One region of the Peribacillus phoenicis genome, then DNA from elsewhere that is predicted to be linked to it. Evidence: riboswitches for the same ligand, from Rfam matches in the RefSeq annotation. Region 1 holds a riboswitch; the other holds the start of a gene.
The links. Region 1 has a riboswitch for S-adenosylmethionine ahead of metK (methionine adenosyltransferase). Riboswitches for the same ligand answer to the same signal wherever they lie in the genome.
Positions count from the first base shown of each region.

Region 2: it holds a riboswitch for S-adenosylmethionine, as region 1 does, so the genes downstream of both, mtnK (S-methyl-5-thioribose kinase) here and metK (methionine adenosyltransferase) in region 1, are expected to answer to the same signal.

Region 1 is NZ_JBDFMF010000001.1:4,505,870-4,512,692, forward strand. It holds gene metK (methionine adenosyltransferase) at 64-1,257, opposite strand; SAM riboswitch class I at 1,421-1,583, opposite strand; gene pckA (phosphoenolpyruvate carboxykinase (ATP)) at 1,998-3,584, shown strand; gene ABC374_RS22265 (nucleotide sugar dehydrogenase) at 4,139-5,440, opposite strand; gene ABC374_RS22270 (glycosyltransferase) at 5,482-6,798, opposite strand; gene ABC374_RS22275 (glycosyltransferase family 4 protein) at 6,822-6,823, opposite strand, start outside.
Region 2 is NZ_JBDFMF010000001.1:2,863,031-2,869,853, forward strand. It holds gene ABC374_RS13990 (pyridoxal phosphate-dependent aminotransferase) at 1-956, opposite strand, end outside; gene ABC374_RS13995 (carbon-nitrogen family hydrolase) at 1,056-1,838, shown strand; SAM riboswitch class I at 1,910-2,063, shown strand; gene mtnK (S-methyl-5-thioribose kinase) at 2,142-3,344, shown strand; gene mtnA (S-methyl-5-thioribose-1-phosphate isomerase) at 3,359-4,405, shown strand; gene ABC374_RS14010 (LCP family protein) at 4,497-5,387, opposite strand; gene ABC374_RS14015 (lmo1851 family serine protease) at 5,502-6,823, opposite strand, start outside.

The DNA.
Region 1 (6,823 bases):
AGGGTAAAATTAATCCACAAAAAAAGGTGCCCCGCAAATTGCGGGACACCTTTTTTATATGATTTACGCTTGTGCTTTTAATGTTTCTGCTTTGTCCGTACGTTCCCATGGAAGATCGACATCTGTACGGCCAAAGTGTCCGTATGCAGCTGTTTGTTTGTAGATCGGGCGACGAAGGTCAAGCATTTTGATGATGCCAGCTGGACGAAGGTCGAAGTTGGCGCGAACTAGGTCAACAAGGACTTCTTCGCTAACTGTACCAGTTCCGAACGTATCAATTGAAATCGATACAGGCTCTGCCACACCAATTGCGTATGCCAATTGAACTTCCGCTTTGTCGGCAAGGCCTGCTGCCACGATGTTTTTCGCAACGTAACGAGCAGCGTATGCAGCAGAACGGTCAACTTTAGTAGCATCCTTACCAGAGAATGCACCGCCGCCATGACGAGCGTATCCGCCGTAAGTATCAACTATGATTTTACGTCCAGTAAGACCAGCATCCCCTTGAGGTCCGCCAATTACGAAACGGCCAGTAGGGTTGATGAAGTATTTAGTTTGAGCATCGATCAATTCAGCTGGAACGACAGCTTTGATCACATGTTCTTTTAGATCTGCTTGAATTTGTTCAAGTGTAATTTCTGCATCATGCTGTGTAGAGATAACGATCGTATCTACACGTACGGGACGGTTATTCTCATCATATTCCACTGTTACCTGTGTTTTACCATCAGGGCGTAGGTAAGCAAGAGTTTCATCTTTACGAACTTGAGCCAAGCGGAATGAAAGTTTATGCGCCAATGAAATCGGAAGCGGCATAAGCTCTTCTGTTTCATTACAAGCAAATCCGAACATAAGACCTTGGTCCCCTGCACCGATTGCATCGATTTCTTCCTCAGACATGTTTCCTTCACGAGCTTCCAATGCTTTATCGACACCAGCTGCGATATCGGCAGACTGCTCATCAATGGAACTCAACACGGCACAAGTTTCAGCATCGAAACCGTATTTCGCACGTGTGTAGCCAATTCCTTTAATCGTATCACGAACGATACGCGGAATATCCACGTAAGCGGACGTTGTAATTTCACCAGCAACAAGTACAAGACCTGTTGTTACACTAGTTTCACACGCAACACGTGCATTTGCATCCTTAGCTAGGATAGCATCTAAAATGGAATCTGAAATCTGATCACAAATTTTGTCCGGATGGCCCTCTGTAACAGATTCAGAAGTAAATAGACGTTTCTTTGACATCATATTTCCTCCTTGGAAGTTAGTATGTTGTAGGCATAAGCCTGTTTTTTACGGAACTCGTTTCCCTCATTAGTTTCAACTATAGACACAGAATTACTTATAAAAAACACAAAAACCTTCCCTGGCAAATGAGGAAAGGTTTAAAATTCTGTCTTCTATCCTTTCACTCTTATCGTTCAAGGGTTTTTTACCTTGCTCAGGTTAGCACCATCACCACTATTCCTTGAAGATCTTCGCTTTATTTTCGGCGATCGATCTTGGAGTCAAGTTCAATATGGCAGGTTGCTGGGTTTCAAAGGGCCTGTCCCTCCACCAACTCGGGATAAGAGAATCCGTACAATTTAAGATATTATCGTATCTGCTTGGAATTTGTCAATGCTTTTCTAAAAAGAACATTTCCGCCCAGTATGGCGTTCATTTGAAAAACATGTTGATACAGCGTCTTAGAAGGGTTTACAATGCAAAATACGAATAGAAATGTTGAAAATTGCCATTAATAATAAGTATTAAGCAAACGAAAAACGACTTCATTGGAAATATATTGCTTACTTACTTCCTATTAAAATAAAATTGACTTCATTAAAGTATATGTGTTAAATCCTGACTCGGTTCCTGCCGGAATAAATGATTAACGCGACCAACTGAAAATAATCACAAATTAGAAGAAATAGTATAGACTATTTAAATGAATGTGTTATACTAATTGTAATCTAAAAACTTAAACAAAGGAAGGTACCTCATATATGAATTCTGTAGATGTTTCTAATGAGTTACACCAGTTATTAACAGGAAACAATGTGCAAACTCAACTTTCAGTTCCTCAATTGGTCGAAAAAGTATTAAGCAGAAATGAAGGCGTTTTAACATCAACAGGCGCAGTAAAAGCTGAAACTGGCAAATATACTGGTCGTTCACCTAAAGATAAATTTATCGTGGAAGAAGCATCCGTTAAAGATAAAATCGATTGGGGTTCAGTGAACCAGCCAATTTCCGAAGATGTGTTCAATAAACTATATAATAAAGTAGTTGACTACCTAAAAGCAAAAGAAGAGATTTTTGTTTTTAAAGGTTTCGCTGGTGCAGACGAATCATCTCGTCTTCCAATCCGTGTTGTTAATGAATATGCTTGGCATAACCTTTTCGCCCATACTTTGTTCATCCGTCCAAATGAAGAGGAACTAAGAGGTCACGAAGCTGAATTCACAATCCTTTCTGCACCTAACTTCAAAGCAGACCCAGAAGTGGACGGAACCACTTCCGAAACTTTCATCATCGTTTCATTTGAACGCCGTACCATCCTGATTGGCGGAACGGAATATGCAGGAGAAATGAAAAAATCGATCTTCTCGATCATGAACTACTTACTTCCAGAGGCTGGAATCCTTCCAATGCATTGCTCTGCTAACGTAGGACGTGAAGGGGACGTCGCTTTATTCTTCGGACTGTCCGGTACAGGCAAAACAACTTTATCAGCAGACACTAGCCGTAAACTGATTGGCGATGACGAGCACGGCTGGTCTTCTAATGGCGTATTCAACATCGAAGGCGGCTGCTATGCGAAAACGATCAATCTTTCACGTGAAAAAGAACCACAAATTTTCGATGCAATCCGTTTCGGTGCGGTATTGGAAAATGTTGTTGTTGATCCGGATACACGTGAAGCGAACTATGATGACAGTTCATTGACTGAAAACACTCGTGCTGCTTACCAAATGCAAGCGATCGATAACATCGTGAACCCAAGTATTGCAGGACATCCAAATACAATCATTTTCTTAACAGCTGATGCTTCAGGCGTTCTGCCTCCAATCAGCAAGCTTTCCAAAGAACAGGCAATGTTCCACTTCCTAAGCGGATACACTAGTAAATTGGCTGGTACTGAAAGAGGCGTAACTTCACCGGAAGCTACATTCTCCACTTGCTTCGGATCTCCATTCTTACCTCTTCCAGCTCAACGCTATGCTGAAATGCTTGGTGATAAAATTGACGAGCACAATGCAAAGGTATACCTTGTCAACACTGGATGGACTGGCGGAGCATACGGAACTGGAAGCCGTATGAAACTTGCTTACACTCGTGCAATGGTACAAGCGGCACTTGAAGGTGAATTAGCGAACATCGAAACGATCAAAGATGATATCTTCGGCTTGGATATCCCGCTTCATGTTCCTGGTGTTCCTGATGAAGTGCTTCAGCCAATCAAGACTTGGGCAGATCCTGCCGCTTATAAAGAAGCAGCAACGGACCTTGCCGCACAATTCCGTGCTAACTTCAAGAAATTCGGCAGCGTTCCAAGTGAAATCGAAGAACTTGGCGGACCGACAGCTTAATAAATTGTACACAAAAGGACCAAGCTCTTGCTTGGTCCTTTCAGTTTGTCGACAAGAAATGTCTCATCCCGAACCATGATTTCAAAACATTACTTGGTTAACCTTCATGGTTTACTTTTTGAATGGAATCCCCAGAAATTTGCTACAATCCTGCAACTGGCTATCCAAGATCCCGCTAGATACATCAGCGAGGAGTCCGAATAGTGAGGTGTAGATCGGATAAATTCGTGAACGGCCGAATAATGTGCCCTGGAGGTCGATTAACTGCAGTGAACGGCCGAATATAGTGCCCTGGAGGTCGATTAACGGCGTCTTAGGTCAATAGTTCGGTCTAGGTCGAATAACGCCGGCAACGGCCTAATATCTGGCCAGCCAAGCCCCAGCCAGATTGTTTGGCGGAAAGGAAGCTGAATTTCTGAAACCGACTGGAACGTTTCTACAGTCTGAAAGGACCAACTCTTGCATGGTCCTTATCTTCATTGGAAAAAGGGCACTGTCATAGTCAGCGCCCCTTAATCCTTATTCCAATATGGATTTTTTTGTCCAGGTTTTTTTTAAATGATCGCTTTATTCCTGGCTTTTTTCATGGACATCGTTTTGTATTGATATATATTGCCCAGGTTGGCCACCGGGACATCTGTTTTAGTTGCATCAATGCAATTGCGTGTATCCAAAATCAATTTATTTCTCATGAGATTTGATAGATTATCATAATCCATTTGTTTAAATTCATCATGGTCGGTCAGGACAAGTATCAAGTCGGCATCATTTACAGCGTCTTCCACTGATACGACTGGCATCTTTCCAGATTGGACATGCGGGTCATGCAAGGATACATCCATGTTTTCCATCCCCATCAAGATATTGACGACATCAATGGCTGGGCTTTCACGAATATCATCTACATTTCCTTTGTATGCAAGACCGAAAACAGCTACTTTTGGCTTCCGGATCCCCTCTAGCATCATCCTTACGGAATTAACGATATAATAAGGCATCGATACGTTGGTATCGCGGGCCAATTTAATGATTCTCGCTTGCTCTGGTGCCTTTGCAACGACGAAATACGGATCGACCGCTAAACAATGGCCGCCAACTCCTGGTCCTGGTTGGTGTATATTGACACGAGGGTGTTTGTTTGCCATCGATATGACATCCAAAACATTGATGTCCAGCTCGAAACAGATTTTCGTCAGCTCATTCGCAAGGGCGATATTGACATCCCTGAAGGTGTTTTCCATCAGTTTGGACATTTCAGCCGTTTTCGCATCCGTCTGAATGATCTCCCCTTGAACGAAGGTTTTGTAAACAACACTTCCTTTATATGAGCATGTTTCCGTGATGCCCCCGACGATACGGTTATTATGAACCAACTCTTCAAGAATCCTTCCAGGTAAAACGCGTTCCGGACAATGAACGAGGAAAATGTCTTTTCCGATGGTAAGGCCCGTCCTCTCAATCATCGGTTTAATATGATCATCCATGCTTCTTGGCGCTATCGTCGATTCGATAATGATGACATTCCCTTTTTTGATAAAAGGAAGAATGTTTGAGGTTGCATCCATGACATGAGTTAAATCACAGGATTGATGCATGTCCTTTTTATTTGGAGTAGGTACCGCGATGATGAAAACATCCGCATGTTCCGGGCTTAACGTAGCCCGGAACTTATTGGTAGTAAGCACTTCTTGCAATACCTCCTCCAATCCTGGTTCTTCGATATGGAGCCTGCCGCTATTCAAATTGGAAATAATCTCAGGATGGATATCCACGCCGACAACATCGACACCGTGTTTCGCAAACATTAAAGAAGTTGGAAGTCCTATATAACCAAGTCCGATTGTACAAAGTTTCATATAAACCACTCCTATCTATTTTTCTGCTACACTCAAATTTGTTAGGCTGTTTGATAGATTTCGATAAAGATTTCCTTCTCTTGTTTCCAATTGTATTTTTGTCGCGCCTTCAGGCAGTTTTGGCTCATTTCCGCCCTTTTTTCAGGATGCTTCAATAAGTAATTGACACCTTCGGCAATTGATTTTGGATCATGTGAATCGACACACACACCGATTTTTTCCGTATCGACAACCTTTTGAATTTCAGGAAAGCTGCAGGCAACCACAGGAACACCGCTCATCATGTATTCAAACAATTTATTTGAAGAAGCGGAGTAGTGATTAAAGCAGACATTATTCAATATTTGAAAACCTAAATACGCATGTTTTGTATAATGGAGCAGCTCGTCGACCGGAACCTTCGGCAGGAACTTCACACGATGCTCCAGATTCATGTCGCTTACTTTTTTCATTAATTCATCCTTGATCCTTCCATCCCCGATAAAAACTACCGTCCCGCCCTCGATCATCGGTACAGCATCAACCAATTGCTCTAACCCTCTTCCCATTTGAACGCCGCCTTGGTATAACAATATCGGTTCATTCTCTGGCAAATCGAGCAGCTCATGCAAATTCACGGCCGTACTTTCCTCAGGATTGGTTGGAATCGGGTAGTTATGGACCACCTTGGGATATAGACCATATAAGTCTTCGTTATACTTAGCTCTCGTATGGTTTTCAGCAATCATTTCATCAACGAACATTAATAGGAATTTCTCCATCATCCCGTAAATCCGGCTATTATATCCCGTCCTGCTCGTTTGTACCTCATGTGAGTCATAAATCAGCTTTTTCCTTCTCAACCATTTACTGCTGATCGCTCCCTGCAAGAGCGTATTCAAGTCATTCGAATGGTAAAAATCATATTTCCTTTTCCGGCCATGATAGATCATTTGACCAAAAATGTAGCTCCTCGTTAATAGTGTCGGCAGCTTCGTTTTAGTGATAATCACGGTGCCCATCGCTAGGAGTGCAAGGGAACCGAACAGTATTGCCGATCCCAACCAGCCGTTGATCAAGTTCAAATTCCACAACGTATTCCAGACCAATAAGGCCAATAGAACGATTTCAAACTTCTTTTTCTTCAATTTGCCTACGATCCTGAGAATCTTATGAAGCCCCTCCCAGCGGTTATTCACCCTGGTGACCGAGAAACCATTTTGGTGTTTCTCCTTTTTGGCCAAACCCTCGATTTTCCAATTATGAATGGCAATTAAATCGACTTCATAACCCGCTTCAGTAAGTGCTGTGCATTCTCTTAGAACCCTCGCATCGTTCGTAAAGTGATTCCACACGAACATACATACTTTCTTCGCCATGTTGTCCTCCACTTCCGGATTTTTC
Region 2 (6,823 bases), 1.6 Mb from region 1:
TTGACATCCCAGCCGATTGCCCTCAATCCCTCAATGAAAACATTCCTTCGGCCCTCGTACATCTGCACTAACTGCTCTACACAGCTCTGCGAGTCAAGCAAAGCGCTTGCCGCAGCTTCTTGTATCGCCGGGAATAGACTCACATAAAGATGGTCTTGTAATAGTTCAAGAGCTTCTATGACACTCTTATTCCCCACTGCGAAGCCGACTCTCCACCCTGCCATATTGTATGTTTTCGATAGTGTGTATATTTCTATTCCTATTTCCTTCGCTCCCTCTGACTGGAGAAAGCTTACCGGTTTTTTACCGTCGAATCCTATCGCTCCATAAGCGAAGTCGTGGACCACACAAATTGAATGCTCTTTTGCAAAAGAGACGGTCTCATCAAAGAAACTTTCAGTTGCAGAAGCACCTGTGGGATTGTTCGGATAGTTCAAGAACATCATTTTCGCTTTATCAAGTACTTCTTTATGTATGTCACTGTATTTTGGAAGAAAATCATTTTCTTCTGTCAAGGGCATGAACTCGGTCTTTGCCTGGGCTAAAACAACACCGGAAAGATAATCCGGATAGCCGGGATCCGGAACAAGAATCGTATCACCCGGATTCAATAAACACTGCGGCAGTTCGACAAGACCTGCCTTTCCCCCGAAGAGAATCGCCACTTCACTTTTCGGATCCAGCTTGACACCGTATTCACGTTCATAAAAGACGGCAGCAGCATCTTTTAAATATTGATGCCCCCGGAATGGCGAATATTTATGATTAATCGTTTTTTCAGCGGCAGACTGCAAGCTTTTCACGATATGGTCTGGTGTTGGCTGATCAGGGTTTCCCTGACCTAAATTTATGACATCATGTCCTTGCTCCGTGATGGCATTGACTTTTGCGACTAGTGAGGCAAAAAACTGCTTAGGCAGGTCCTGAAGCTGTCTGGATTTTTCGAATTGCACCATTTATACACCTTCTCTGAAATTTCTTGAAATTCTAGTCACAAATGATATATGTTTATCATAGTCTTGTAAAGCATTTTTTACATATGGGGGTTTTAAACGATGAAGTGGAAAATAGCTTGTATTCAAATGGATATAGCATTCGGGCAACCGGATATCAATTTTCAGGTTGCGGAACAATGGTTGGAAAAAGCAGCACGGTCGGAACCCGATATCGTCATTTTACCAGAGCTTTGGACAACCGGATACGACTTAAGCAGGTTAAATGAGATTGCAGATCAAGAGGCCGAAAAAACGATTGAATTTCTTAAAACACAGGCAAGGAAACACGAGATTCACATCGTAGGCGGTTCCATTGCGAAAAAAACGAGCAAGGGAATCTATAACACCATGATCATCATCGATAAACAGGGAAATCTCATAAAAGAATATGATAAGCTTCACTTATTTCAGTTAATGGATGAACATCATTTCCTGAAGCCAGGAGAAAAGGATGGTTTATTTACTCTTGATGAAAAAATATGTGCTGGTTTCATTTGTTATGACATCCGTTTCCCTGAATGGCAGCGAGCCCATACCGCTAAAGGCGCCGAAGTTCTATTCGTTACGGCTGAATGGCCAAAGCCGAGACTCGATCACTGGAGAGCCTTATTGATTAGCCGTGCCATCGAGAACCAAGCCTATGTTGTAGCCGTTAATCGCTCAGGCTCTGATGTCAATAATATATTTGCCGGTCATTCCTTGATTATTGATCCTTGGGGAAATATCATAAGTGAAGCCGGAGAAGGAAACGAACTCCTGACAGGCACCTTGGACTTCAATAAAGTTTCGGATGCACGTAACAAAATACCTGTATTCGAAGATCGACGTCCTGATTTTTATTAATTTACCCATTGACAAACTATTTAAAAAGTTGATATTATTTTCCCGAAGATTAAAATTTCAGAAAACATTTACTCTTATCAAGAGCAGGCTGAGGGATAAAGGCCCTATGAAGCCCAGCAACCGACTGTAATACCATTGTGAAATGGGGCGGATTCACCGCCGGATTATAAAATCCACAGAGCACGGTGCTAATTCCACCAGAATTCATATTCTGGAAGATAAGAGGTCCGAAGCCAAAACTTCTGCCTCTTTCTATATGAAAGAGGCTTTTTTATTCTTATTTTGAATCCGGAGGGGAAAAGAATGACTCAAAACCATTCAAATTTTAAGAGATTGACAAACGAAACAGCTATAACCCTTGCAAAAAAACTTGGGTTGGTCAATGCGGATGCAAGTTTAACATGTAAAGAAATCGGCGATGGAAACTTAAATTATGTTTTTCATATTACAGACACAGTCACAAATAAAGGAATTATAATTAAACAAGCGGTCCCTTATGCCAAGGTACTTGGCGAAAGCTGGCCGCTGACATTGAAAAGAGCTGCGATTGAGGCGAATGCGTTGATTCATTTCAGAAGTTATTGCCCAGAATTCGTACCGCAAGTCTATTATTCTGATGAACAGCTTGCCATCACGGTCATGGAGGATTTATCGCACTTGAAAATCGTTAGAACAGGATTGATCGAAGGAGATTCATATCCATTGCTTTCTCAGCATATTGGTGAATATGTTGCGAAAACGGCATTTTATACATCCGATTATCATTTAGAACCCTCTGCGAAAAAGGAAGTGGCCCGACATTTCACGAATCCCGAACTCTGCAAAATCACTGAGGTCTTTATTTTCACGGATCCATTTTTTGAGGAACTCCCGGGAGATTTCGAGGTGGAATTGACAGATGCCGCCAAAAATATATGGAATGATAAAGAAGTGATCCTTGAGGTCGCTAAGCTGAAACAAAGCTTTGAAACCGAGCAGGAAGCCTTGCTTCATGGTGATTTACATACTGGAAGTATATTTGCAAGTAAAACTGAAACAAAGGTTATCGATCCGGAATTCGCTTTTTATGGTCCAGTTGGTTTTGACCTTGGTCAATACACCGCCAACCTTCTCTTTCAGGCAGTCACACGTAATAGCGCTGGAAAGGAAGAGATTTTCACACACCTTAATGAATTTTGGAATGCCTTTGAAGAAACTTATTCCGAATTATGGGAAGGCCAAAATAAAAGCCCATTTCGCCATGTGAAAGGTTATCTGCCTTATTTACTGACAAAATTTAAAAAAGATGCATTCGGCTTTGCCGGCTGTGAAATGATTCGGCGAACCATCGGACTTTCCCATGTTGCCGATTTAAATGTCATTGAAGATAAAGAAACAAGGATCGCTGCCAAAACGGCTACATTGGAAATTGGTGCTTTTTTAATTAAAAAACGAGAAGAATTGGATGTTCCAGCTGTAATTGAAGCGTTGAAGCAACGTACACTGCCATCTTATTCAACCATTTAAAAGGAGACCTGCACATGACAAAACTAGCACCATTACCTTATTCGGTACAATGGGCTGATTCCCATATTACATTATTAAATCAACAAGCCCTGCCTTCCATAACTGAATTTATTGAACTTCATTCTGTTGATGATGTATATGACAGCATTTTGACATTAAAAGTTCGCGGTGCCCCAGCAATTGGACTGACAGCAGCATTTGGTGTTGCACTTGGTGCCAAACAGGAAACAACCACTGAATTAGCCGAATTCAAGAAAAATGTAGCAAGGCATATTGAAAAACTCGCCTCGTCACGGCCAACTGCTGTCAACCTTTTTTGGGCGTTAAGGAGGATGGAAATTACCCTGCAAGCTGCGCAAAGCATTTCAACTGCCAAGGAAGCACTTGTATCGGAGGCTAAAGCCATCTTTGCTGAAGATGAAGAAATGTGCAGGAAAATCGGGGAACATGGTTTATCCTTATTCACTAGAGGAGATTCCATTCTAACGCATTGTAATGCTGGGGGAATTGCCACGGCTCGGTATGGCACAGCCTTGGCTCCCTTCCACCTGGCTAAAGAAAAGGACTTTCCGCTAAAAGTGTATGCATGTGAAACAAGGCCTGTCCTGCAAGGGGCGCGTTTGACTGCTTGGGAATTGATGCAAGCGGGGGTGGATGTCACATTAATTTCTGATAATATGGCTGCCCATACGATTCACCAGAAAGCAATAAATGGCATTATCGTCGGTGCCGACAGAATTGCGGCTAATGGAGATACAGCCAATAAAATCGGGACATTGGGATTGGCCATATTAGCCAAGCACTTTGGTATCCCTTTTTACGTGGCCGCTCCATCAACCACATTCGACCTTACTCTCGAGTCCGGCACTTCCATCCCGATCGAAGAACGGAATGAAGCGGAAATCACCTTCATTCAAGGTGTTAGGATCGCTCCCGAAAACGTGAAGACTTTCAATCCTGCCTTTGACGTTACACCGAATCATCTAATTACAAGCATCATTACCGAAAATGGCATCATAACACCGGATTTCATTAAAAACATCCCGCTTTTTGTTAAATGATCCAGGTTGCTTTATTGATGATAAAAAACGAGAAGGATTTCGTATCCCTCTCGTTTTTGTGATTATTCTTGCGAGGTCCACAATACAATTTTTATTTTTTGGAAAAGAACTCCTGAAGTGCCTTCTTATTTTTAGTGTAGTCCATCTCCAAAACGGCTCCGGACTGGGGATATATTTCATCTTTAAAGCTTCCTTCCACTGGAACCCTTAAGGTTTCGACGGTGTCCGGTGTATGGAAGACGGCTTTTGGACCCATTTCCATTATTGTTTTCAGTCCAATATCTGTATCCAAGTACGAGAGTCCTTGTTCGATTATACTAGGAAGGGCTGCCATCCCTTCGAAGGACGAGATTTGATTTATAAACGCTGTTTTTAATTGAACCATTACTTCTTGTTGACGCTCAACCCTTCCAAAATCACTTTCATCGTCATGTCTAAAACGGACATATTTCAATATTTCCTCCCCATGTAAAACATTTTTACCGACGCTTGCTTGAATGCTCATATCATCAATGATTTCCTGGTCCACATTCACCGCTACCCCCTCAGGTGCAAGTAAATCGACCATCTTCACGAATCCCTGAAAGTCAATTACCGCTACATGATCGACCTTGACACCAAAGTTTTCCTGTATGGTTTTCTTGAGAAGTTCCCTTCCACCATAATAATAAGCTGCATTTATTTTGTTATATCCTGATTTATTCCCGGGGATTTTCACATAACTATCACGCATAATCGAAGCCAGCTTCAGTTTTTCCTGCTCAGGAAAATATTTTGCCAGTATAATCGCATCTGATCGAGAATTTTCCTCTCCCCTTGTATCAACACCAATTAACAGAAATGTTTTCACGCTTTCCTGGTTCTCTTCTTTGGTTAGTTTTTTTTCCGTACCTGCATTTCCATTTTGTTTGGGTAAAGGGGCATAAGTGCAGCCTGCCAGAATCAAGATCAATAGATATATGAACAATACCTTTTCTTTCATTACCTCACCTCATCGGAAAATTACCCCTATTCTCTGCCTAATATTGGAATCCTATGCATTAAACGACAAAAATAGCCTGCCAACGATAATCGCTGACAGGCTATTCGGGCAAAATCATTTATTGATTTCTTTCTTTAATACTTCTACCGCCTTTTTCACTTGTGTGTCATTCTTAAGGATTTTCTCCTGGATGACCTGCATCAATTTCATGGTAGTATCATCTTTAATGGTGCCAGTTTCTTTAATTTTTTGTTCCCTTTGGAATGCTGTGACCGCATTCGTTGTTGCTTCATCAAAGAATCCATCTACCTTACCCGGATCATGTCCCGCTTCCTTCAGCATCTCTTCAGCAGCTTTCACTTCACTCGAAGAATCAGATGCTTTCAATTCCTTATCGGGCGAAATGTACGGAAGGCTGGCATAACCAGGAAGCTTCACAGTAATATCCGGCTTGATCCCTTTTTTATGAATCCAATTGCCTTCAGGAGTCAACCATTTAGCTGCCGTATATTTGAAGTTAGATCCATCTTCAAAGTCTTCGGCAGTCTGCACTGTCCCTTTCCCAAATGACTTGACACCAATCAATGGAATGTCCGCAGATTCACTGACAGCCGCTGCAACGATTTCAGAAGCACTGGCACTTCCGTCATCAATCAACACGACTACCGGGATTTTCAGTTCTCCATCATTCTCCGATTTATAGACTTGTTTTTTCCCGCTGCGCTCCTCAACTTGAAGGACCACTTCCCCATTAGGTATGAACAGGCTTGCCATTTCTATTGCTTGATCAAGCAGTCCCCCCGGGTTTCCCCGCAAATCCAATACGAGACCCTTCATATCCTTCTTGGACATTTCTTCAAGCGCCGTTTTCAGCTCTTGGACTGTATGTTCGGAAAAACTGGTGACTTGAATCTTGGCAACTCCATCATCAAGCATTTCCGCATAAACCGTCTCAATCGGAATTGTGTCCCGTTTAATGGTGAGCTCAATCGGTTCCGACTCACCAGCTCTTGAGATGGATAGATCCACTTTCGTACCCTTCTCGCCCCTGATTTTCAGGACAGCTTCAGAAGAGCTTAGCCCTTCAACGCTTTTACCGTCCACACTTAAAATGATATCATTCGGCTTTACCCCCGCTTTTTCTGCTGGGGACCCTTTTATAGGTGAGACGACCATGATTTGTCCATCCTGCTCCTGAATCTCGGCACCGATTCCTTCAAAAGATGAAGAGATGCTTTCATGGAAACTAGATGCTTCCTTTTTATCCATATAAGCAGAGTAGGGATCATCCAATGATTTGATCATTCCATTAATTGCGCCGTCAACCAGCTTTTCTTCATCAACCTCTTCATAATAGTTATCTTTTATCTTATCGTATGTAGTATACAGCTTTTCAAATTCCGCATGCTTATCCGGTGCTAATGACTCTACTTTTT